DNA from 2 places in the Streptomyces sp. NPDC001507 genome. Region 1 is predicted to be linked to the other one. Evidence: predicted binding sites of a transcription regulator. Region 1 holds the regulator's gene; the other holds the start of a gene.
What was found. Region 1 encodes HspR, which represses chaperone genes until heat shock. Its sites were predicted from a motif close to TTGAGNNNNNNNNNCTCAA; they were not measured.
Positions count from the first base shown of each region.

Region 1 (10,697 bases):
CATGCCGAGCTCCTGGAACAGGGGCTCGTTGCCGAGGCGGCGGGCGGAGTCGCCGGTGCACTTCTCGTCGCCGCCCATGATCGCGAACTTGACGCCCGCGATGTGCAGGAGCTCCGCGAAGGCCTTGGTGGTCTTCTTGGCGCGGTCTTCGAGGGAGCCCGCGCAGCCGACCCAGTACAGGTACTCGACCTCGGTGAGGTCCTCGATGTCCTTGCCGACGACCGGGACCTCGAAGTCGACCTCCTTGAGCCACTCCAGGCGCTGCTTCTTCGCCAGGCCCCAGGGGTTGCCCTTCTTCTCCAGGTTCTTGAGCATCGTGCCCGCCTCGGACGGGAACGCGGACTCGATCATCACCTGGTAGCGGCGCATGTCGACGATGTGGTCGACGTGCTCGATGTCCACCGGGCACTGCTCGACGCAGGCGCCGCAGGTGGTGCAGGACCACAGCACGTCCGGGTCGATGACGCCGTTCTCCTCGGCGGTGCCGATGAGGGGGCGCTCGGCCTCCGCGAGAGCGGCGGCGGGGACCCCGGCCAGCTGCTCCTCGGAGCCCTTCTCCTCGCCCTCGGCGGTCTTGCCGCCGCCCGCGAGCAGGTAGGGCGCCTTGGCGTGCGCGTTGTCCCGCAGGGACATGATCAGCAGCTTCGGGGAGAGCGGCTTGCCGGTGTTCCAGGCCGGGCACTGCGACTGGCAGCGACCGCACTCGGTGCAGGTCGAGAAGTCGAGGAGGCCCTTCCAGGAGAACTGCTCCACCTGTGAGACGCCGAAGACGTCGTCCTCGCCCGGGTCGGTGAAGTCGATCGGCTTGCCGCCCGAGGTCATCGGCAGCAGCGCGCCCAGCGAGGTCTCACCCGTCGCGTTCCGCTTGAACCAGATGTTCGGGAAGGCGAGGAAGCGGTGCCAGGCGACGCCCATGTCGGTCTTGAGGGCGACCACGATCATCCAGATGAAGGAGGTCGCGATCTTCAGGCCGGCGAAGAAGTAGGTGAGGTTCTGCAGCGTGGAGACGTCCATGCCGCGGAACCAGGACACCACCGGGTACGAGATGAAGAACGACGCCTCGTAGGAGTCCACGTGGTGCTGGGCGCCCTCCAGCGCGTGCAGCGTGAAGATGCAGACGCCGACGATCAGGATGACCGTCTCGACGAAGTACGCCTGGCCGAAGTTGGAGCCCGCGAACCGGGACTTGCGGCCCGGCCGGTTCGGCTTGCTGAGCTGGCGGATCGCGATCAGCACGAGGATGCCGAGCACCGTCATGGTGCCGATGAACTCGACGAAGACGTTGTACGGCGCCCAGTCGCCGATGACCGGCAGGATCCAGTCGGCCTGGAACAGCTGGCCGATGGCGTTGACGATCGTCAGCAGGAGGGAGAAGAAGCCGACCGCGACGAACCAGTGCGCCACGCCCACGATGCCCCAGCGGTTCATCCGGGTGTGGCCGAGGAACTCCCTGACCACCGTGACGGTCCGCTGGACGGGCTCGTCGGTACGGGTGCCGGCGGGCACGTTCTGGCCGAGCCGCATGAAGTTGTAGATCTGCAGGACGGCGCGGGCGAACAACGCCACGCCAACCACGATCAGAACCAGCGACACGATGATCGCGGCGAGTTGCATGGGGGCTCCTCGGGCCTGCGAGGGGTGGTCTCTTCGGGTCTCTTCGAGAGGGTTCCCGAAATTACTAAGCGGTAACTTATCCAGTCGGTTCGAGACTACCCGCATCTTTACTCGCACTGTAGCCAGGTGCGGGGTGATCTGGATCGCTGAGGCCTGCCTGGGCGGTACGCCCCAACCCGATCGTGTTATTCGTACAGAATTGTTACATTTAGGTCTAATTTGGACCCGTGCTCTACGGGATCGCCGCCGCCACCACCGCCTTCCTGCTCGCCGCCTTCCTCGCCGCGCTGATCCGCCCGTGTGCCCTGCGGCTCGGGCTCCTCGACCGGCGGCGGGCCCGGCGGGTGCCCGCGCTGGGCGGTCTCGCCGTGGTCGGCGCCACCTGTCTGGTCGCGTTCGCCGGCGACTGGACCCGGGTCGCCCCGCTCGGCACCGGCGTCGGGGAGCTGGTGGCCGCCGGAGGAGCGGTGGCGCTGCTCGGGGTGGTCGCCGACGTGTGGCGGCTGAAGACGCGGTTCCTGCTGTTCGGTACGGCGGTGGCGGCCGCGTGCGTGGTGCCGTACGGCGAGTTGGGGATCCTGGGCGGGGTGCTCGGGGCGGCCTGGATCGCCTTCGTCGCCGTCGCCTTCAAGGGGCTCGACCACGCGGACGGGCTGGCCGGGACCGTCGGGGTGGTGACCGCCTTCGGGGTCGGGGCCTGTGCCGCCGCCGAGGTGATGGACGGGCTCGCCGTGCTGCTGAGCGTGCTCGCGGCCGCCCTCACCGGGTTCCTGCTGCACAACTGGGCTCCCGCGCGGATCGCCCTCGGCGCCACCGGCTCGCTGTTCACCGGGTTCGTGCTGGCCGCGGCCGCGCTGATCACCCGGTCCGGCTACGACCCCGCGGCCAGTGCGGGCGTGCTGTTCGCGCTCACCGCCGTGGCGAGCGGTGACGTGCTGCTCGTCGTGCTGTCGCGGCTGCTCGCCGGGCGCCCGGTGCTGCGGCGCGGGCCCGACCATCTCGCGCACCGGCTGCGGCGCCTCGGGCTCACCTCGCAGCGGGCAACCGTCGTCCTCGGTGTGGCGTCCTTCGCCGGGGTGCTCGTCGCGGTCCTCGTGCACGGCGGCTGGGTCGGCCGGACCGGCGCCACGTGCGTCGCCTGCGTCACCTTCAGCATCGTTCTGCTACTCCTTCGGGTTCCGGTGTACGGGCCCAAGAACGCCGTATCGACGCAGGTCAGCGGCCACTTGCGTGTAAGGAACGGATAAGACTTGAGTCGGCTGGACTCAGGTCTGTTGACCCCGGGCGCGGCTTGATGCACACTTGAGTCCGTTCCACTCAAGTCAGCTGGAGGAATTCACCATGGCACGTGCGGTCGGCATCGACCTGGGCACGACTAACTCCGTCGTCAGCGTTCTTGAAGGCGGCGAGCCCACCGTCATCACCAACGCCGAGGGTGCCCGGACCACGCCGTCCGTCGTCGCCTTCGCGAAGAACGGCGAAGTCCTGGTCGGCGAGGTCGCCAAGCGCCAGGCGGTCACCAACGTGGACCGGACGATCCGGTCCGTGAAGCGTCACATGGGCACCGACTGGAAGATCCAGCTGGACGGGAAGGACTTCAACCCCCAGCAGATCTCCGCCTTCATCCTGCAGAAGCTCAAGCGGGACGCCGAGGCCTACCTGGGCGAGAAGGTGACCGACGCGGTCATCACCGTCCCGGCCTACTTCAACGACTCCGAGCGCCAGGCGACGAAGGAGGCCGGCGAGATCGCCGGTCTGAACGTCCTGCGCATCGTGAACGAGCCCACCGCCGCCGCGCTGGCGTACGGCCTCGACAAGGACGACCAGACGATCCTCGTCTTCGACCTCGGTGGCGGCACCTTCGACGTGTCCCTCCTGGAGATCGGTGACGGCGTCGTCGAGGTGAAGGCCACCAACGGCGACAACCACCTCGGTGGTGACGACTGGGACCAGCGCATCGTCGACTACCTGGTCAAGCAGTTCGCGGCCGGCCACGGCGTGGACCTCGGCAAGGACAAGATGGCCCTGCAGCGCCTCCGCGAGGCCGCCGAGAAGGCCAAGATCGAGCTGTCGTCCTCCACGGAGACCTCGATCAACCTGCCCTACATCACCGCCTCCGCCGAGGGCCCCCTGCACCTCGACGAGAAGCTCACCCGCGCCCAGTTCCAGCAGCTGACCGCGGACCTCCTGGAGCGCTGCAAGACGCCGTTCCACAACGTCATCAAGGACGCCGGCATCCAGCTCGGCGAGATCGACCACGTCGTTCTCGTCGGCGGCTCCACCCGCATGCCCGCCGTCGCCGAGCTCGTCAAGGAGCTGACCGGCGGCAAGGAGGCCAACAAGGGTGTGAACCCGGACGAGGTCGTCGCCATCGGCGCCTCGCTCCAGGCCGGTGTGCTCAAGGGTGAGGTCAAGGACGTCCTGCTCCTCGACGTGACCCCGCTGTCCCTCGGTATCGAGACCAAGGGCGGCATCATGACCAAGCTCATCGAGCGGAACACGACGATCCCGACCAAGCGGTCCGAGATCTTCACCACCGCCGAGGACAACCAGCCCTCCGTGCAGATCCAGGTCTACCAGGGCGAGCGCGAGATCGCGGCGTACAACAAGAAGCTCGGCATGTTCGAGCTGACGGGTCTGCCGCCGGCCCCGCGCGGTGTCCCGCAGATCGAGGTCTCCTTCGACATCGACGCCAACGGCATCATGCACGTCACGGCCAAGGACCTCGGCACGGGCAAGGAGCAGAAGATGACCGTCACCGGCGGCTCCTCGCTGCCGAAGGACGAGGTCGACCGGATGCGCCAGGAGGCCGAGCAGTACGCGGAGGAGGACCACCGCCGCCGCGAGGCCGCCGAGACCCGCAACCAGGGCGAGCAGCTCGTCTACCAGACCGAGAAGTTCCTCAAGGACAACGAGGACAAGGTCCCGGGCGAGATCAAGACCGAGGTCGAGGCCGCGGTCGAGGAGCTCAAGGAGAAGCTCAAGGGCGAGGACACCGCCGAGATCCGCACCGCCACCGAGAAGGTCGCCGCCGTCTCCCAGAAGCTGGGCCAGGCCATGTACGCCGACGCCCAGGCCGCGGGTGCCGCGGCCGGCGGTGCCCCCGCCGGTGACGCCGCCGACGACGTGGTGGACGCCGAGATCGTCGACGACGAGCGCAAGGACGGTGCCGCGTGACGGAGGAGACCCCGGGCTTCGAGGAGAAGCCCGACGTCCCCTCCGGCGCCACCCCCGACGACGCCGAGCCGAAGGCCGCTCCCGCACAGGGGGCGGCCCCGGCCGGGGACGCAAGCGCACAGTTGGCCGGCCTGACCGCGCAACTGGACCAGGTACGCACCGCGCTCGGCGAGCGCACCGCGGACCTCCAGCGCCTGCAGGCCGAGTACCAGAACTACCGCCGCCGCGTGGAGCGCGACCGGATCACGGTCCGGGAGATCGCCATCGCGAACCTCCTGACCGAACTCCTGCCCGTGCTCGACGACATCGGCCGCGCCCGGGAACACGGCGAACTGGTCGGCGGTTTCAAGTCGGTGGCCGAGTCGCTCGAGACGGTCGCGGCGAAGATGGGCCTGCAGCAGTTCGGCAAGGAGGGCGAGCCCTTCGACCCGACGATCCACGAGGCGCTGATGCACAGCTACGCGCCGGACGTCACCGAGACGACCTGCGTGGCCATCCTGCAGCCCGGGTATCGCATCGGCGAGCGCACCATCCGCCCCGCGCGGGTGGCGGTCGCCGAACCGCAGCCGGGGGCGACGCCGGCGAAGGCCGAGGGGACCGAAGAGGCCCCCGCGGCCGACGAGAAGGACAACGGCCCTGAGGAGGGCTGAAGTCGTAGGTAACACGTGGAAGGAGGGGCGTCGGGGATGAGCACCAAGGACTTCATCGAGAAGGACTACTACAAGGTCCTCGGCGTCCCCAAGGACGCCACCGAGGCCGAGATCAAGAAGGCGTACCGGAAGCTCGCCCGCGAGTTCCACCCGGACGCCAACAAGGGCAACGCCAGGGCCGAGGAGCGCTTCAAGGAGATCTCCGAGGCGAACGACATACTCGGCGACCCCAAGAAGCGCAAGGAGTACGACGAGGCCCGCGCCCTCTTCGGCAACGGCGGGTTCCGCCCGGGGCCGGGCGCGGGCGGCGGCAACTTCAACTTCGACCTGGGCGACCTCTTCGGAGGTGGCGCCCAGGGCGGGGGCGGCTTCGGCGGCGGCGGCTTCAGTGACGTCCTGGGGGGCCTGTTCAACCGGGGCGGCGGCACGGCCGGCCGTACCCAGCCGCGGCGCGGCCAGGACATCGAGTCCGAGGTCACGCTGAGCTTCACGGAGGCCATCGAGGGCGCCACGGTCCCGCTGCGGATGTCCTCGCAGGCCCCCTGCAAGGCCTGTTCGGGCACCGGCGACGCGAACGGCACGCCCAGGGTGTGCCCGACCTGCGTCGGCACCGGCCAGGTGGCGCGGGGCTCCGGCGGCGGCTTCTCGCTGACCGACCCCTGCCCGGACTGCAAGGGCCGCGGCCTGATCGCGGAGAACCCCTGCCCCGACTGCAAGGGCAGCGGGCGCGCCAAGTCGTCCCGGACCATGCAGGTCCGCATCCCGGCCGGGGTGACCGACGGCCAGCGCATCCGGCTGCGCGGCAAGGGCGCACCGGGCGAACGCGGCGGCCCCGCGGGCGACTTGTACGTCATGGTGCACGTGGACACCCACCCGGTGTTCGGCCGCAAGGACGACAACCTCACGGTGACCGTCCCGGTGACCTTCACCGAGGCGGCGCTCGGCGGCGAGGTCAGGGTGCCCACCCTGGGCGGACCGCCGGTCACGCTGAAGCTGCCCCCGGGCACGCCCAACGGCCGCACCATGCGCGCCCGTGGCAAGGGCGCGGTCCGCAAGGACGGAACCCGCGGCGACCTCCTGGTCACCGTCGAGGTGAGTGTCCCGAAGGACCTGTCGGGGAATGCTCGTGACGCACTGGAGGCGTATCGCGAGGCGACCGCGGGCGAGGACCCGCGCGCCCAGTTGTTCGAGGCTGCGAAGGGAGCATGACGAGATGGACGGCCGTCGACGGAACCCGTATGAACTGACCGAGGAGACCCCGGTCTACGTCATCTCGGTGGCGGCCCAGCTCTCCGGACTGCACCCGCAGACGCTGCGCCAGTACGACCGCCTCGGCCTGGTCTCCCCCGACCGCACGGCCGGGCGCGGCCGACGCTACTCGGCCCGCGACATCGAACTGCTCCGCCAGGTGCAGACGCTGTCCCAGGACGAGGGCATCAACCTGGCCGGCATCAAGCGCATCATCGAACTGGAGAACCAGGTCATGGCGCTCCAGCAGCGCGTCGCCGAACTCCAGTCGGCGGTCGACGGCGCGGCGGCCGCCATGCAGCAGCGCGAGGCCGCCGTCCACGCCTCCTACCGCCGCGACCTGGTCCCGTACCAGGAGGTCCAGCAGACCAGCGCGCTGGTGGTGTGGCGGCCGAAGAAGGCCAAGGACTAGCGGTACCCGTGCGAAAGGGGCCCGGAGGTCACGACCTCCGGGCCCCTTTCGTCATCTGGTCAGTAGTCCCAGATGCCGTAGGCCGCCGAGGTGACCGACGCCTCGGCGCCCGAGGCGTCCAGGCGGACGACGCGGTAGTAGTAGAGCCCCAGCTCGTCCCCGGACACGGTCGTGTCCATGCAGTAGGCGGCGGTGCCCGCGGGGCCCTCGGCCAGGGTGCCCCAGGCGGCCGCGGCCGGGTCCCAGCGCTCCACCCGGTAGGCGGTGAACCGGGAGCAGTCGCCGAGGCCGGAGCTCTCCGAGCAGCCGACGTACAGATCCGGGTGACGGTCCGCACGGACACCGGCCGTGGTCCAGCCGGGCGGCCGGGTGTCCGGCAGGGCGACCTGGACGGCCGTGGTGTGGAAGAAGTCGGGGCCCTCGTTCTCGTACAGGTGGAAACCGTCGGCTGCGGCCACGCGGTAGACGTGGGTGGCGCCGTCCGGGACGGTCGGGCAGACGATCCCGGTCGTTGCGGAGTTCGAGGTCCAGCAGTTCTTCTTCCAGACCGTCTCGCCGGTGTCCGGGTCGGTCGTGCCCTGCCATACGTAGTACTCGGTGACGTCGTCGTCGGCGGGCGGTGTCCACGTCAGGCGGACGCCCAGCGGGACGGCTTCGGCCGTCAGGTTCTCCACCGGGGCCGGGCGCACGGTGTCCGGCATGGTCGCCGTGGCCGCCGGACCGGGCGGCGACTCGTGGCCGTACGGGTCGATCGTCACGACCGTGTAGTCGTAGGCCGTCTCGGACGCGCCGGAGACGTCCCAGCAGGAGCCGTTGATCTGCCGGTCCCCGGCGTACGCCGGAGCGTCGTCGCCGGTCCAGGTCCAGTACGTCTCGGGATCCGTCAGCGGCAGGTCCTGCGCGTTGTTCGGCTTGCACCCGGCCACCGTGCTGCTGACGCCGGTCGCCCTGTCGGTGCGGATCACCCGGTAGGTGAGCAACGGCCGGTCCTCGCCGAAGGTCCACGGGTCCGCGCTGCTCCACCAGACCATCACTCCCTCGTCGAACCGGCTCGCGCGGGTCTCGAACGCGGGGACGGCCTCCGCACGGTCCGCCATCGCCAGCGTGACCTCCACGGGGGCGGCCGCGTTGCCCGCCGCGTCCACCGAGCGCACCGCGTACCGGTAGCTGTCGGCGACAGCGAGCCGCTGGCCCGGGACGACGTCGGTGTCCACGGTGGTGCGGCCCGCGGTGCCGGTGCCGGGGAGCGCGTCGCCGTAGCCGCCGGTCGCCGGGTCGTACTGCAGGACCTGGTACGAGGCGGCGCCGTCGACGGGTGCCCACACCAGGTGCGGCACGCCCGAACGGTACTCGACGCGGACGTCGGTGACGGCCGCCGGAGGCGTCAGGTCGCTGGTGGTGAACGTGGCGGCGGCCGAGTACGCGGACCAGTTCCCGGCGGTGTCGCGGGCCCGGCCCCGGTAGGTGACCTTGCTGCCGTCGGCCGGCCGGCCGGTGTCGCAGATCGCGCTCTTGGTGCCGGTGTAGACGGTGGCCCAGGCGCCCGTGACGGGGTTCCTCCTCTGCATCTCGTACAGGACGATGTCCGCCGCGTTCTGCGCGGTCGTGACGAGTTCGGGGGCCGCGTACGGCTTGCCGGCCGGGCACCCGTCCATCTCGACGAACGGCGCGGCCGGCGGGGTCCTGTCAGGGGTCGTGACGCCCTGGTCGGCGCTTCCGGCGGACTCGTGGCCCGCCTTGTCGTAGGCGCGGACCTCGTAGTAGTACGTGGCGCCGGTCTTCGGCGGGACGTCGGAGTACGCGGCGGCGGTGGTGGTCGCCAGCGGCCTGCTGCCGAACGGCGTTCCCTTCAGGCGCCGGTAGACCCGGTACCCCGCGAGGTCCATCTCCTTGTTCCGGGCCCAGCCGAGCCGGGCCCTGCCGGACGTCGCGTCGTACGACACCGATGCCCCGCCGGGGGCGAGCGGCCGGACCCTGTCCACCGAGGCCGAGGTGCGGGGGGTGTACGTGAACCTGACCCTGGCGGCGCCGGTCCAGTTGACGTAGTCGACCCGCAGGGTGTGCCTGCCGGACGGGACGGTCACGTTGACGGTCCTGCTCACCGTCCTGGTGGTGTTCTTCCACAGGTCGAGCCTGCGGCTGCCGTCGAGGTAGACGCGGATGCCGTCGAGGCCGGAGGCGGCGAGGGCGAAGGGGCCGCCGGAGCCGAAGTCGCGGGTGACGGTCCAGCGGACGCCGAAGTCGTCCTTCGGGAGGCCGGACGCCGGGGCGCCGCTCCAGCTCTCGTCGACCGCGGAGTCGCAGGCGGTCTTCTCCGGGGTGCCCTTGAACGCGGTGTTCGCGAACAACTGCCGCTTGAAGACGGGGGAGGAGCAGGCCGTGGCCGCCGAGGCGGTGCCGACGGCGCCGCCGAGCAGCGTGCCGGCGGTGGCGAACACCACGGCGGCGGCCGCGGCGCTTCTGGCTGGGTTCATTCGATCCTCTGGTCGCATCCGAACGAGCGGGACGATCGTTCCGGATGTCGACTCGTGAGGAACCGCGTTGGTTGTACTGATCTTTGCCTGCCCGTGAACTCCCGTTGGATGGAGGGTCCGTAAAGAGTGTTTGGAGGTGATTCCGCTGAGCCTTCACACAAGCAGCGGAGCGTGGTGTTGCGCACTCGTTAAGTAGTTCCGCTTGACGCCAGGTGTGGCCTACGCGTTGGCTTTTCAGACATCTGGGTCGCAAAGCAGCCCACGTCCGGAACGCACCTGAAGTGAGCCCCCGTATGCGTCGTATAGCCATGTTTGTGGCCGCGTCCACGATGACCCTTTCGCTTGCCGGCTGCGGCGTGCTCAACGCGACAGGTTCGTCGACGTCCGCGACCCCGACGAAGGGCAACGACATCACGGTGGGCGTGCTGATGCCGGACAAGATCAACACCCGGTACAGCACCTTCGACTACCCGATCATGAAGTCGAAGATCGCCGAGCTGACCAACAACCAGGGCAAGGTCGACTACCAGAACGCCGGCTCGTCCGCCTCCACGCAGGCGACGCAGATGCAGCAGATGATCGCCGACAAGGACGACGTGATCATCCTGGACGCCGTCGACGCGCACGCCATCGCGGGCACGGTGAAGAAGGCCAAGGCCGCGGGCATCCCGGTCATCGCCTACGACCGCCTCGCCGAGGGCCCCATCGACGCCTACGTCTCCTTCGACAACGAGCTGGTGGGCGAGGTCCAGGCCCGTACCCTCCTGGAGGCGCTCGGCTCGAACGTCGACACCTCCGACAAGGTCGTCATGATCAACGGCTCGCCGACCGACCCCAACGCCAAGCAGTTCAAGACGGGCGCCCTGTCCGAGCTGAACGGCAAGGTGACGACCGCGGGCTACTCGTACGACACCAAGGACTGGAACCCGGACATCGCCGAGCAGGAGGTCACCAAGGCCATCGGCCTGCTCGGCAAGGACAACATCGCCGCCGTCTACTCCGCCAACGACGCCATGGCGGGCGGTGTCGTCAAGGCCCTCAAGGCCGCGGGCGTGACCAACATGCCGCCGATCACCGGCCAGGACGCGGACCTCGACGCCATCCAGCGGATCCTCGCCGGCG
Region 1 covers NZ_JBIAVV010000011.1:137,462-148,158, forward strand. The annotation lists gene ACFY0K_RS32730 (heterodisulfide reductase-related iron-sulfur binding cluster) at 1-1,614, opposite strand, end outside; gene ACFY0K_RS32735 (MraY family glycosyltransferase) at 1,842-2,861, shown strand; gene dnaK (molecular chaperone DnaK) at 2,956-4,791, shown strand; gene grpE (nucleotide exchange factor GrpE) at 4,788-5,441, shown strand; gene dnaJ (molecular chaperone DnaJ) at 5,478-6,650, shown strand; gene ACFY0K_RS32755 (heat shock protein transcriptional repressor HspR) at 6,655-7,101, shown strand; gene ACFY0K_RS32760 (PA14 domain-containing protein) at 7,161-9,575, opposite strand; gene ACFY0K_RS32765 (sugar ABC transporter substrate-binding protein) at 9,869-10,697, shown strand, end outside.

Region 2 (10,697 bases), on a different contig from region 1:
CCCCACCCTCCCGCAGCTACGCACGCACCGCACCACCCCGAACCCGCCGCCACACACTCGGCGCCACACTGATGACCACGGTCAGCCCCACCGCCGCCACCACCCCTTCCCACGGCTCCGGAAACAACGACCCGCCCAGAATCCCGATCACCTGATACGTCACCGCCCACGCCAGGCACGCCGGCACGTTCCCCCGCGCGAACCGCCGCAACGGCCACTCCGCCAGCAGACACGCCAGCATCACGGGTATCCGGCCGGCCGGCACCAGCCGGGACAGCACCAGCACGGCGATCCCGTGCTCGGCCAGCTTCCCCTGTGCCTGCTCCAGCCGTTCCTGCGGCGCCCGCGACCGTATCGCCTCCAGCCACCGCGACCCGTTCTTCGACCGCAACCCCCGCCGTCCCAGCCAGTACAACGCCGCGTCCCCCAGGAACGCTGCCAGCGACGCCGTCACGAACACCAGCGCCAGCGCGAACGGCGCCGTCTGATGGAACGCCACCACCGCCGCCGAACTGACCAGCGCCCCCGTCGGTATCACCGGCACCAACGCCCCGATCAGCACCAGCAGGAACAGCGTCGGATACCCGATCGCCTGCTGCGCCGACTCGGTCGACGACGAGGTCGCCGCGGTGGAGCCGGCGGCGGCCGCCACGACCACCAGCAGTCTCACCGCGCGACCTCCAGCCGCACGCACTCCCCGTGGCCGAGCCGGTGCACCGCCACCTGCGGCGCGTACTCGGCCGCGAGGCGCACGAACTCGTCGCCGGGCGCGTGGAACTCGTGCGGGCGCACCCCGTCCATGCCGATCGGCCAGTACGTCCCGTAGTGCACCGGCACCGCGCTGCGCGGTGCCAGCCGCGCCAGCGCCCGTGCCGCCCGCCCGGCGTCCAGGTGTCCCTCCCCGAGGTACGGGCCCCAGCCGCCGACCGGCAGCAGCGCCACGTCCACCGGCCCGACCGACTCGGCCATCTCGTCGAACAGCCCGGTGTCCCCGGCGAAGTACGTCCGCGCCGCGCCCTCAACGACGTACCCGAGGGCGGGCGAGCGGTGCGGTCCGACCGGCAGCCGGCGGCCGTCGTGCAGCGCGGGCACGGCCCGTACGACGAGGGGGCCGACGCGTATCTCGTCCCCGACGCCCACCTCGGTGATCCGCAGCTGACGGAGGCGGCGGAGCGCGGGGACCGCCCGTGGTGCGCCCCGGGGCACGAGCAGGCGCGTGCCCGGGGCGAGCCCGGCGAGCGAGGGGACGTGCAGATGGTCCGCGTGCAGGTGGGAGACGAGCGCGAGGTCCGCGCGGCGGGCCTCGGGCGGCGGCGGGGCGCCCCGGCGGCGGCGCAGGTGGGCGAGCCGGCGCGCGAACAGAGGATCGGTGAGCAGGCGTATGCCCGAATCCTCGATCGTGCAGGTGGCGTGACCCCACCAGGTGATCTCCACCGGCACCTCTTTGCCTCCTTCGCGCGACTCCCCGAAGCCTACGTGCAGGAGTAGGGTCGGCGGCGAAACCCGGAGGTGAGGGGGACGCCATGGGACAGGTGCGGGGTGCCTCCGGCGGGCTCGTGCCGGTGCGGGTGACCGCGATCGCGAGTCTGACACCCCTGGAGGAACTGGAGATCGACCCCTTCCTGGTCGACTCCCGCAGCCAGCACGCGATGTGCGCGCGCTGGGCCGTGGAACACGGCTACGTCATCGCCCGCGAACTCCTGGTCCGCGGCCTGCGCCCCGATCACACCGCCCTGTGGACCGGCGTCCGGCCCGGCCTGGACGTCTTCGTCGCCCCGAGCAGACGGGTCCTGGAGAGCGCGCTGTCGTCGGTCGAGGACTTCATGGCGGAGTGCGCGCGACGCGGCGTCCGGGTGGAGACGGTGGGCCGGGCCGAGCCCTGCTACGACGCCCAGATGAAGGCCCGCGTCCACCGCAGGCTCTCGATGCCGACGGCGGGCTACGACGGCCGGTAGGGCCGGGACCGCCGAGCAGCGAAGCCGCGACCTGCCGGCCGGTCAGACGCGGACACGGCACCGCACAGCCTTGTCGGGCGGTGCCGAACGCACCTTGACCGACCACTTCCGGCCCGCGCCCGTGTGACAGTGTTGACGCGAGCAGACCCGCATCCGGCGGGGGCGCGGACGTGAGGTCGGTGGGGGCGTGCGGTGGCGGCGGGTCGTCAGTCAGGCCGGGCGGAGCGTCACGGTGTGGGCGGTGTCCACCGTCACCATGCTGGTCCTCGCCGGCCTCCTGCCCGACTTCCAGCTCCAGTCACCCGACGGTGACAGCGCCACCCGCATCGCCATGACCGCCGCCCTCGGTGCCGGCGCCTTCGGTGTGCTCTCGGCCGTCGTCTGGCCCCTCCTCGTACGGCTCCTGCTGCTCGTGCCCGCCCTCGTCCTCGGCCTGCTGGTCTTCTTCCTCAACGGTTCCCTGCTCCTCGTCGCCCTGCGCATCAACCCCTCCGGGCAGAGCGAGGCCGCGCCGGAGACCGCCGTGATCGTGGCCGCCGTGATGTCCGCCGTCGCCTCCGCCACCGGCGGTGCCCTCGCCGTCCGCGACGACGACGCCTACCGCCGCCGGCTCTCCCGGCTCGCCACCCGCCGCCGCAGCTCCCACCCGCCCTGCCGGGCCACCCCCGGCACCGTCTTCCTGCAGCTCGACGGCGTCGGCCACGACGTCCTGACCGCCGCCGTCGCCAAGGGCCTGATGCCGACCGTCGCCGGCTGGCTGGGCGCGGGCCAGGCCCAGCCCACCCACCGGCTCACCCCGTGGCGCACCGACTGGTCCAGCCAGACCGGAGCCAGCCAGCTCGGCATCCTGCACGGCTCCAACTTCGACGTCCCCGCCTTCCGCTGGTACGAGAAGGACAGCCGCGAGGTGATGGTCTGCAACCGGCCGACCAGTGCCGCCGAACTCCAGCGCCGGGCGGTCGAGCGCACCGCCGACGGGGGGCTGCTCTCCCTGGACGGCGCCAGCCGCGGCAACCTCTTCAGCGGCGGCGCCGACGAACAGGCCCTGGTCCTGTCCATAGCCACCCGCCGCCGCGGCCGGGAGAACCGTTCCCGCGCCGGTTACTTCGCGTACTTCGCCGACCCGGCCAACGCCGTCCGCACCGCACTCTCCTTCTTCGCCGAGGTCGGCCGCGAGATCGGCCAGTCCACCACGGCCCGGCTCCGCAAGCAGCGCCCGCGCGTCAAGCGGGGCGGCCTCTACCCCTTCGTCCGCGCCTTCGCGACCGTCGTCGAACGGGACGTCGTCGTCGCCGCGGTCATGGGCGACCTCCTCGTCGGCCGCACCGCCGTCTACGCCGACCTGGTCGCCTACGACGAGGTCGCCCACCACTCAGGACCGCACAGCCGGGACGCGGAGAAGGTGCTGCAACGCCTGGACCGTGCCCTCGCCCTGATCGAGAAGGCCGCGGAACACGCCCCGCGGCAGTACCGGATCGTCGTCCTCTCCGACCACGGCCAGAGCCCCGGCGAGACCTTCCACACCCGCTACGGACTCGGCCTCGGCGACCTGGTCAGGGCAGGCTGCGGACTGCCCGTGCCGCGCAGGGCCGAGCGCACCCACAGCGGCACGGAGGCGCGGGCCGCCGTCCGAGCGGCGCTGCGCAGGCCGGTCGAGGAGGGCGGCGAGAAGCACCGGCCGACCCGGCACTCGGAGCCGGTCGTGCTCGCCTCCGGCAACCTCGGCCTGATCTCCTTCCCGGACGTGCCGCACCGCATGACCAAGGAGGAGCTGGACGCCCGCCACCCCGCGCTGCTCACCACGCTCGCCAACCATCCCGGCATCGGGTTCCTGCTGGTGCGCAGCGAGGAGCACGGCGGGGTGGTGCTCGGCGCGTACGGCGCGGAGATCCCGCTCGACCGGCTGGACGGCCCTGCGGGGCCGCTGGCCGTGTTCGGGGCGGGCGCCGCCGATGCGGTGCGGCGGACGCACTCCTTTCCGCACACCGCCGACATCATGGTGAACTCGTGGTACGACCCGGAGAGCGGGGAGGTGCTCGCTTTCGAGGAGCAGATCGGGTCGCACGGAGGGCTGGGGGGCGCGCAGGGGCGGCCGTTCCTCCTGTCACCGGTCTGTGTTTCCGAGCCGGCAGGGGACAGAGAAGAGCTCGTGGGAGCCGAGGCCGTGCATCGAGTGCTGCGGCGGTGGCTCCAGGAGGCGGATGGGCCGCAGGTTCCCTTGTCTGCGGAGGGTGAGAGGGCTGCGTAGTTCGTTCACTGCGGGTCGGTGGGGGGCTGGTCGCGCAGTTCCTCCCCCAGCCTTCGGCCGGGGGTACCCCCAGCGCCCCTTACGGGGCGCTGCAGGCGAGCCCTCCGGAAATTCAGCTGCGTTCGCCATGCCCCCGGCTCACACTGTTCGAGTCGCACATCTCTCGAACACCCCCAAGGAGCAGCCTCTTGCAGGCAGCCGTGACCGTCACCCCCTCCCGTATCCCCGAACTCCTCCTCGGTCTTGCCACCGTGCGGCCCGTGTTCATCTGGGGGGCGCCCGGGATCGGGAAGTCCTCCCTGGTGCGGGAGTTCGCCGAGTCGCTCGGGCTGGAGTGTGTGAGTCTGCTGGGTACGCAGCTCGCGCCCGAGGACCTGATCGGTGTTCCGCAGATCCGGGACGGGCGGTCCGTGTTCTGTCCGCCCGAAGCGATCGCCCGGGACGAGCCCTACTGCCTCTTCCTCGACGAGCTGAACGCGGCCACGCCCGACGTGCAGAAGGCGTTCTACTCGCTGATCCTCGACCGGCGCATCGGGAACTACGAGCTGCCCAAGGGCTCGATCGTCATCGGCGCAGGCAACCGGGCCACCGACAACGCCCTCGCCCGGCCCATCGCCTCCGCGCTCGTCAACCGGCTGGCCCACGTCCACCTGGAGGCCTCCGCGCACGACTGGCTCGCCTGGGCCGGGGCCAACGGCATCCACCCGTGGATCCTGGACCACCTCACCGACCGGCCCGACCACCTGTGGTCCAAGCCGCCGAAGACCGAGGAGCCGTTCTCCACCCCGCGCTCCTGGCACATGCTCTCCGACGCCCTGCACTCCTTCGGCCGTGACCTGGACGAGGACACGCTGAAGGTACTGGCGCACGGCACGCTCACCCCCGCCCACGCCACCGCCTTCTGCGGATACGTCAAGATCGTGCGCAGCCGGTTCGGGATCGAGGCCATCTTGAAGGGGGACGCGGGCTGGCCGCCCCGCATCGAGGACCGCGACCTGCTCTACTACCTCGCCGAGTCCTTCCGGGGACGACTCGTCAAGGAACTGCCCGCCGACAAGGAGCACATGTCGGCGAACGGCCGGCAGACCGCCTACCGCGCCAAGTCGCTGCTGGTGCAGCTGGCCGAGATCTCCGTCGAGGTCGCCCAGACCGTCATCGCCTCCGACGCCGACGGCAACCCGGTCCTGCCCGCCTGGTTCCTGATCGAGGCGGCCCGGGACATGCCCCGGCTGGTGGAGGCCCGGCGATGAGCCGGGCCACCGCAGCGCACAAGAAGAAGGACCCGGCCGCCGAGAACTTCGCGGCCGGTGTCGAGCTGCTGCGGGCCAACCCCGCCCTGCGGGCGGTGGAGTTCACGATCTGCCGGCACGAGAAGTGTGAACTCGCCCCCCGCGAGGGGCTGGTGCGCGCGGACTCCGACGGGGTGCTGCACGCGCACGCCACCCGGCGGGCCGAACCCGCCGAGTGGGCCTGGGCGTTGGCGCACTGCACCATCCATCTCGGTTTCGGGCACCTCCCGGCCGCCACCGGGCCGCGTGACCAGCCCGACCGCTACGACCTCGCCGCCCGCTGCACCGTCGTCAACCGCTTCCTGGAGACCTTCCCGGTCGGCGAGGCCCCCGGCCACCTGCCCGCCTCCTACCCGGAGGGCGACGAGGAGCGGCTCGCCGCCGGCTGGCGCCGGACCGGTGGCATCCCGGCGGCGTACGAGCGCGGAGGGACGAACGGCGGCGAGCCCGACCAGCTCCTCCTCTCCTGGAACAAGTGGGCCGGCCAAGTGCCCGACTGGCAGGTGGGGTTCGCGCACGCGCTGACCCGCACCATGTCCCGGGCGATGGACCTGGCCGGCGGCCGCCGCACCTCCATGTCCGGGCCGCCCACTCCACTGCGCCCCTGGGAACAGGCGCTGCGCTGGTTCGTCTCCTCCTACCCGCTGCTCGGCGGCATCGCGGCCGGCATCAAACTCGTCGCCGACGCCGAACTGGCCCGCGCCCACGACATCTCCGTCGCCGCCGTCAACCCCGAGGCCGGCGAGATCTACGTCAACCCGCTGCGGACCATGGACGACGAGGAGTGGCGGTTCGTCCTCGCCCACGAGATGCTGCACGCCGCCCTGCGCCACGGCGACCGCCTCGGCGCCCGCGACCCCTACCTCTTCAACATCGCCTGCGACTACGTCATCAACGGCTGGCTGGTCGAGATGCGCGTCGGCACCATGCCCGAAGGGCTGCTGTACGACGCCGGGCTGAAGGGGCTGTCGGCCGAGGAGGTGTACGACCGGATCGCCGTCGACCTGAGACGGATGCGGCGGCTCGCCACCCTCCGCGGCAAGGGACGCGGTGACGTGCTGGGCGCGCCGCTCGGGCCGCCCGGCGCGTACGTCGACCTCGACGAGTTCTACCGCCGCGGGCTGAGTCAGGGGCTCGACCTGCACCAGACGCAGGACCGGGGCCTGCTGCCCGGCGGACTGGTCGAGGAGATCCGCGCACTCAGCCATCCGCCGCTGCCCTGGGACGCCCGGCTCGCCCGCTGGTTCGACGAGTTCGTGCCGCGCCCGGAGGCCGTACGGTCGTACGCCCGCCCCTCGCGCCGGCAGTCGTCCACCCCGGACATCCCGCGCGCCGGCCGGTACTTCCCGCCCGAGGAGGTCGCCCGCTGCACCTTCGGCGTGGTCCTCGACACCTCGGGCTCCATGGACCGCACCCTGCTCGGCAAGGCCCTCGGCGCGATCGCCTCCTACGCCGAGGCCCGTGACGTACCCGCCGCACGTGTCGTCTTCTGCGACGCGGCCCCGCACGACGCCGGCTACCTCCCGACCACCGAGATCGCCGGCCGGGTCCGCGTGCACGGCCGCGGCGGGACGGTCCTGCAGCCCGGCATCGACCTGCTCCAGCGCGCCGACGACCTCCCGCCCGCCGCGCCGGTCCTGGTGATCACCGACGGCTGGTGCGACGTCCTGCGGGTGCGCCGCGAGCACGCCTACCTGATCCCGGACGGACGTCGCCTGCCGTTCACCCCCCGTGGGCCGGTCTTCCGGGTGCGGTGAGCCCTGATGTGATCGGATGGGGCGAGCGAACCGGTTCATTCGCCTTCATCGCCGAAAGGAACAACCGTGGCTACCACGCGCACCGCACACACCGTCTGGGAAGGCAGCCTGACCGAGGGCAACGGTGTCATCACCTTCGACTCCTCCGGTATCGGCGAGCAGCCCGTCACGTGGGCCTCGCGCTCCCAGGAGGCGAACGGCAGGACCAGCCCCGAGGAGCTGATCGCGGCCGCCCACTCCAGCTGCTTCTCCATGGCGCTGTCGCACGCCCTGACCGGTGCCGGCACCCCGCCCACCAAGCTGGTCACCAACGCCGACGTCACCTTCCAGCCGGGCACCGGCATCACCGGCATCCACCTGACCGTCGAGGGCACCGTCCCCGGCCTGGACGCGGACGGCTTCGTCGCCGCCGCCGAGGACGCCAAGAAGAACTGCCCGGTCAGCCAGGCCCTGGCCGGCACCACGATCACCCTGGACGCGAAGCTCGCCTGACCGTCCCGCCCGCCGCGCTGCCGCGCACCCCTCGTCCGAGGGTGCGCGGCAGCGTCGTTCCCGGGGTACCCGGCATTGACAACAGCTCGCTCAAGTTTTGTGCTGGAGTCGGGGAAGCGCCCGGGCGGAAAGGGGACGGACATGGCACGTGCGGTCGGTATCGACCTCGGTACGACGAACTCGGTGGTGGCCCTGCTGGAGGGCGGTGAGCCCACCGTCGTCGCCAACGCCGAGGGGGCGCGCACCACGCCGTCGGTCGTGGCCTTCGCGAAGAACGGCGACGTGCTGGTCGGCGAGGTCGCCAAACGGCAGGCGGTGACCAACGTGGACCGCACCGCGCGCTCGGTCAAGCGGCACATGGGCGACGCGGCCTGGCGGTTCCCGGAGAGCGGAAGCGTCGACGGCACCCGCTTCCGGGCCCAGGAGCTCTCGGCGCGCGTGCTGCAGAAGCTCAAGCGGGACACCGAGGCCTACCTCGGCGAGGACGTCACCGACGCGGTGATCACCGTGCCCGCGTACTTCGACGACGCCCAGCGGCAGGCCACCAAGGAGGCCGGGGAGATCGCCGGGCTGAAGGTGCTGCGGATCATCAACGAGCCGACGGCCGCCGCGCTGGCCTACGGCCTGGACCGGGGCGAGGAGCAGACCGTCCTCGTCTTCGACCTCGGCGGCGGCACCTTCGACGTGTCGCTCCTGGAGATCGGCGACGGCGTGATCGAGGTCAAGGCCACCAACGGCGACACGCACCTGGGCGGCGACGACTGGGACCAGCGGGTCGTCGAGCACCTCGTGAAGCGGTTCAAGGGGCAGTACGGCGTCGATCTCGGCAACGACAAGATGGCGGTGCAGCGGCTGCGCGAGAGCGCCGAGAAGGCGAAGATCGAGCTGTCGTCGTCGACGGAGACGTCGATCAACCTGCCGTACATCACGGCCTCCGCGGAGGGGCCGCTGCATCTGGAGGAGAAGCTGACGCGGGCCCAGTTCCAGGAGCTGACCGCCGACTTGCTGGACCGCTGCAAGAAACCCTTCCACCAGGCCGTCAAGGACGCGGGCGTGCAGGTGTCGGCGATCGACCACGTCATCCTGGTCGGCGGGTCCACCCGGATGCCCGCCGTCACCGAACTGGTCCGTGAACTCACCGGCAAGGACCCGCACAAGGGCGTCAACCCGGACGAGGTGGTCGCGGTCGGCGCGGCCCTCCAGGCGGGAGTCATCCGCGGTGACGTGAAGGACGTGCTGCTGCTCGACGTCACCCCGCTGTCCCTGGGCATCGAGACCAAGGGCGGCATCATGACCAGACTCATCGAGCGCAACACCACGATCCCGACCCGGCGTTCGGAGATCTTCACGACCGCGGCCGACAACCAGCCCTCGGTGGGCATCCAGGTCTACCAGGGCGAACGCGAGATCGCCGCGTACAACAAGAAGCTGGGCGTCTTCGACCTCACCGGCCTGCCGCCCGCACCGCGCGGGGTGCCGCAGATCGAGGTGGCCTTCGACATCGACGCGAACGGGATCATGCACGTCTCGGCGAAGGACCTGGCGACCGGCCGCGAGCAGAAGATGACCGTGACCGGCGGCTCCGCGCTCCCCAAGGACGACATCGACCGCATGATGCGGGAGGCGGAGCAGTACGCCGAGGAGGACCGCAAGCGGCGTGAGGCCGCGGAGACCCGGAACCAGGCCGAGCAACTCGTCTACCAGACGGAGAAGTTCCTCCGGGAGAACGAGGAGCGGGTGCCGGGCGCCACGAAGTCCGAGGTGGAGGCGGCGATCACCGAGCTGAAGGCGCTGCTGGAGCGGGACGCCGACACCGGGGAGCTGCGGCGGGGGGTGGAGAAACTGGCGAGCGTGAGCCAGCAGATGGGGCAGGCCATGTATGCCAGTGCCTCCAGCGGTTCGGCCGAGGAACAGCGGGCGCCCGAGGCCGGCGAGGAGGAGGGTGTGGTGGACGCCGAGATCGTGGACGACGAGAGGGACCGGGGTGCGGCCGGGTGAGGCACCACCGGGCTGCGCCGTCGTGGCTGAGCGCCGTTGCGGCGGGAAAAAGGCCTGGTTGTGGGCGGAGAGAGTTCGGTTGCGGCCGGAAGGGCGTGGTGGCGGGCGGAAGAGATCAGTTGCGGGTGGTCTCCCGGCCCCGGCGTTCCGGGCGGGGGCCCGACTGGCGGGGATCCCTCGACCGGTACACCACGTACGGGCGGAACAGGTACTGGACCGGGGCGCTGAACATGTGGACCAGGCGGGTGTACGGGATCAGGGTGATGAGGAGCATGCCGATGACCGCGTGGACCTGGTGGAGGACCGGGACGTCCGCCATCAGGGCTGTCCTCGGCCGGAGGGTGAGGAGGCTGCGGGCCCAGGGGGCGATGGTGGCGCGGTAGTCGTAGCCGTCGCCGGCGGTGCGGCTCAGCTTCGCGGTCATGCCCAGCACCATCGCGGCGATCAGGACCAGGTACATGACCTTGTCGTTCGCCGTCGTGGCGCCCGGCACGGGGACCCGGGTGCGGCGGCGGTACACGAGGAGGGCCAGTCCGGCCACCGTGAGGACGCCCGCGAGCGTGCCGCCGTAGAGGGAGAACAGGTGGCACGTGTGCGCGTCGACGCCGAGCGACCGGGTCCAGGACGCCGGGACGAGCAGGCCGACGAGGTGGCCGGCCAGGACGAACAGGATGCCGTAGTGGAAGACGGGGGAGGCGGTGTCCAGCAGCCTCGACTCGTGGACCTGGGAGGAGCGGCTGGTCCAGCCGCACCTGTCGTGGCGGTAGCGCCAGGTCAGGCCGGCTACCAGGAGGGCGCAGGCGATGTAGGGCAGGGCGCCCCACAGGAAGGTGGTCATGGGCGCACTCCGCCGGGCGGGGCCGGCAGGGCGGCGCAGACCGCGTCCAGGACACACGCGTACGGGGTGCCGAAGTCGGTGAGCCTGCCGCGCAGTTGCGCCAGGCAGTCGCGGTGCTCG
Region 2 covers NZ_JBIAVV010000006.1:135,377-146,073, reverse strand. The annotation lists gene ACFY0K_RS20670 (DedA family protein) at 17-664, opposite strand; gene ACFY0K_RS20665 (MBL fold metallo-hydrolase) at 667-1,440, opposite strand; gene ACFY0K_RS20660 (hypothetical protein) at 1,524-1,955, shown strand; gene ACFY0K_RS20655 (alkaline phosphatase family protein) at 2,143-4,203, shown strand; gene ACFY0K_RS20650 (ATP-binding protein) at 4,392-5,453, shown strand; gene ACFY0K_RS20645 (hypothetical protein) at 5,450-7,249, shown strand; gene ACFY0K_RS20640 (OsmC family protein) at 7,316-7,741, shown strand; gene dnaK (molecular chaperone DnaK) at 7,883-9,739, shown strand; gene narI (respiratory nitrate reductase subunit gamma) at 9,855-10,577, opposite strand; gene narJ (nitrate reductase molybdenum cofactor assembly chaperone) at 10,574-10,697, opposite strand, start outside.
Region 2: a site for HspR is predicted at 7,817-7,835, ahead of dnaK (molecular chaperone DnaK). Genes of this name have one in related genera too.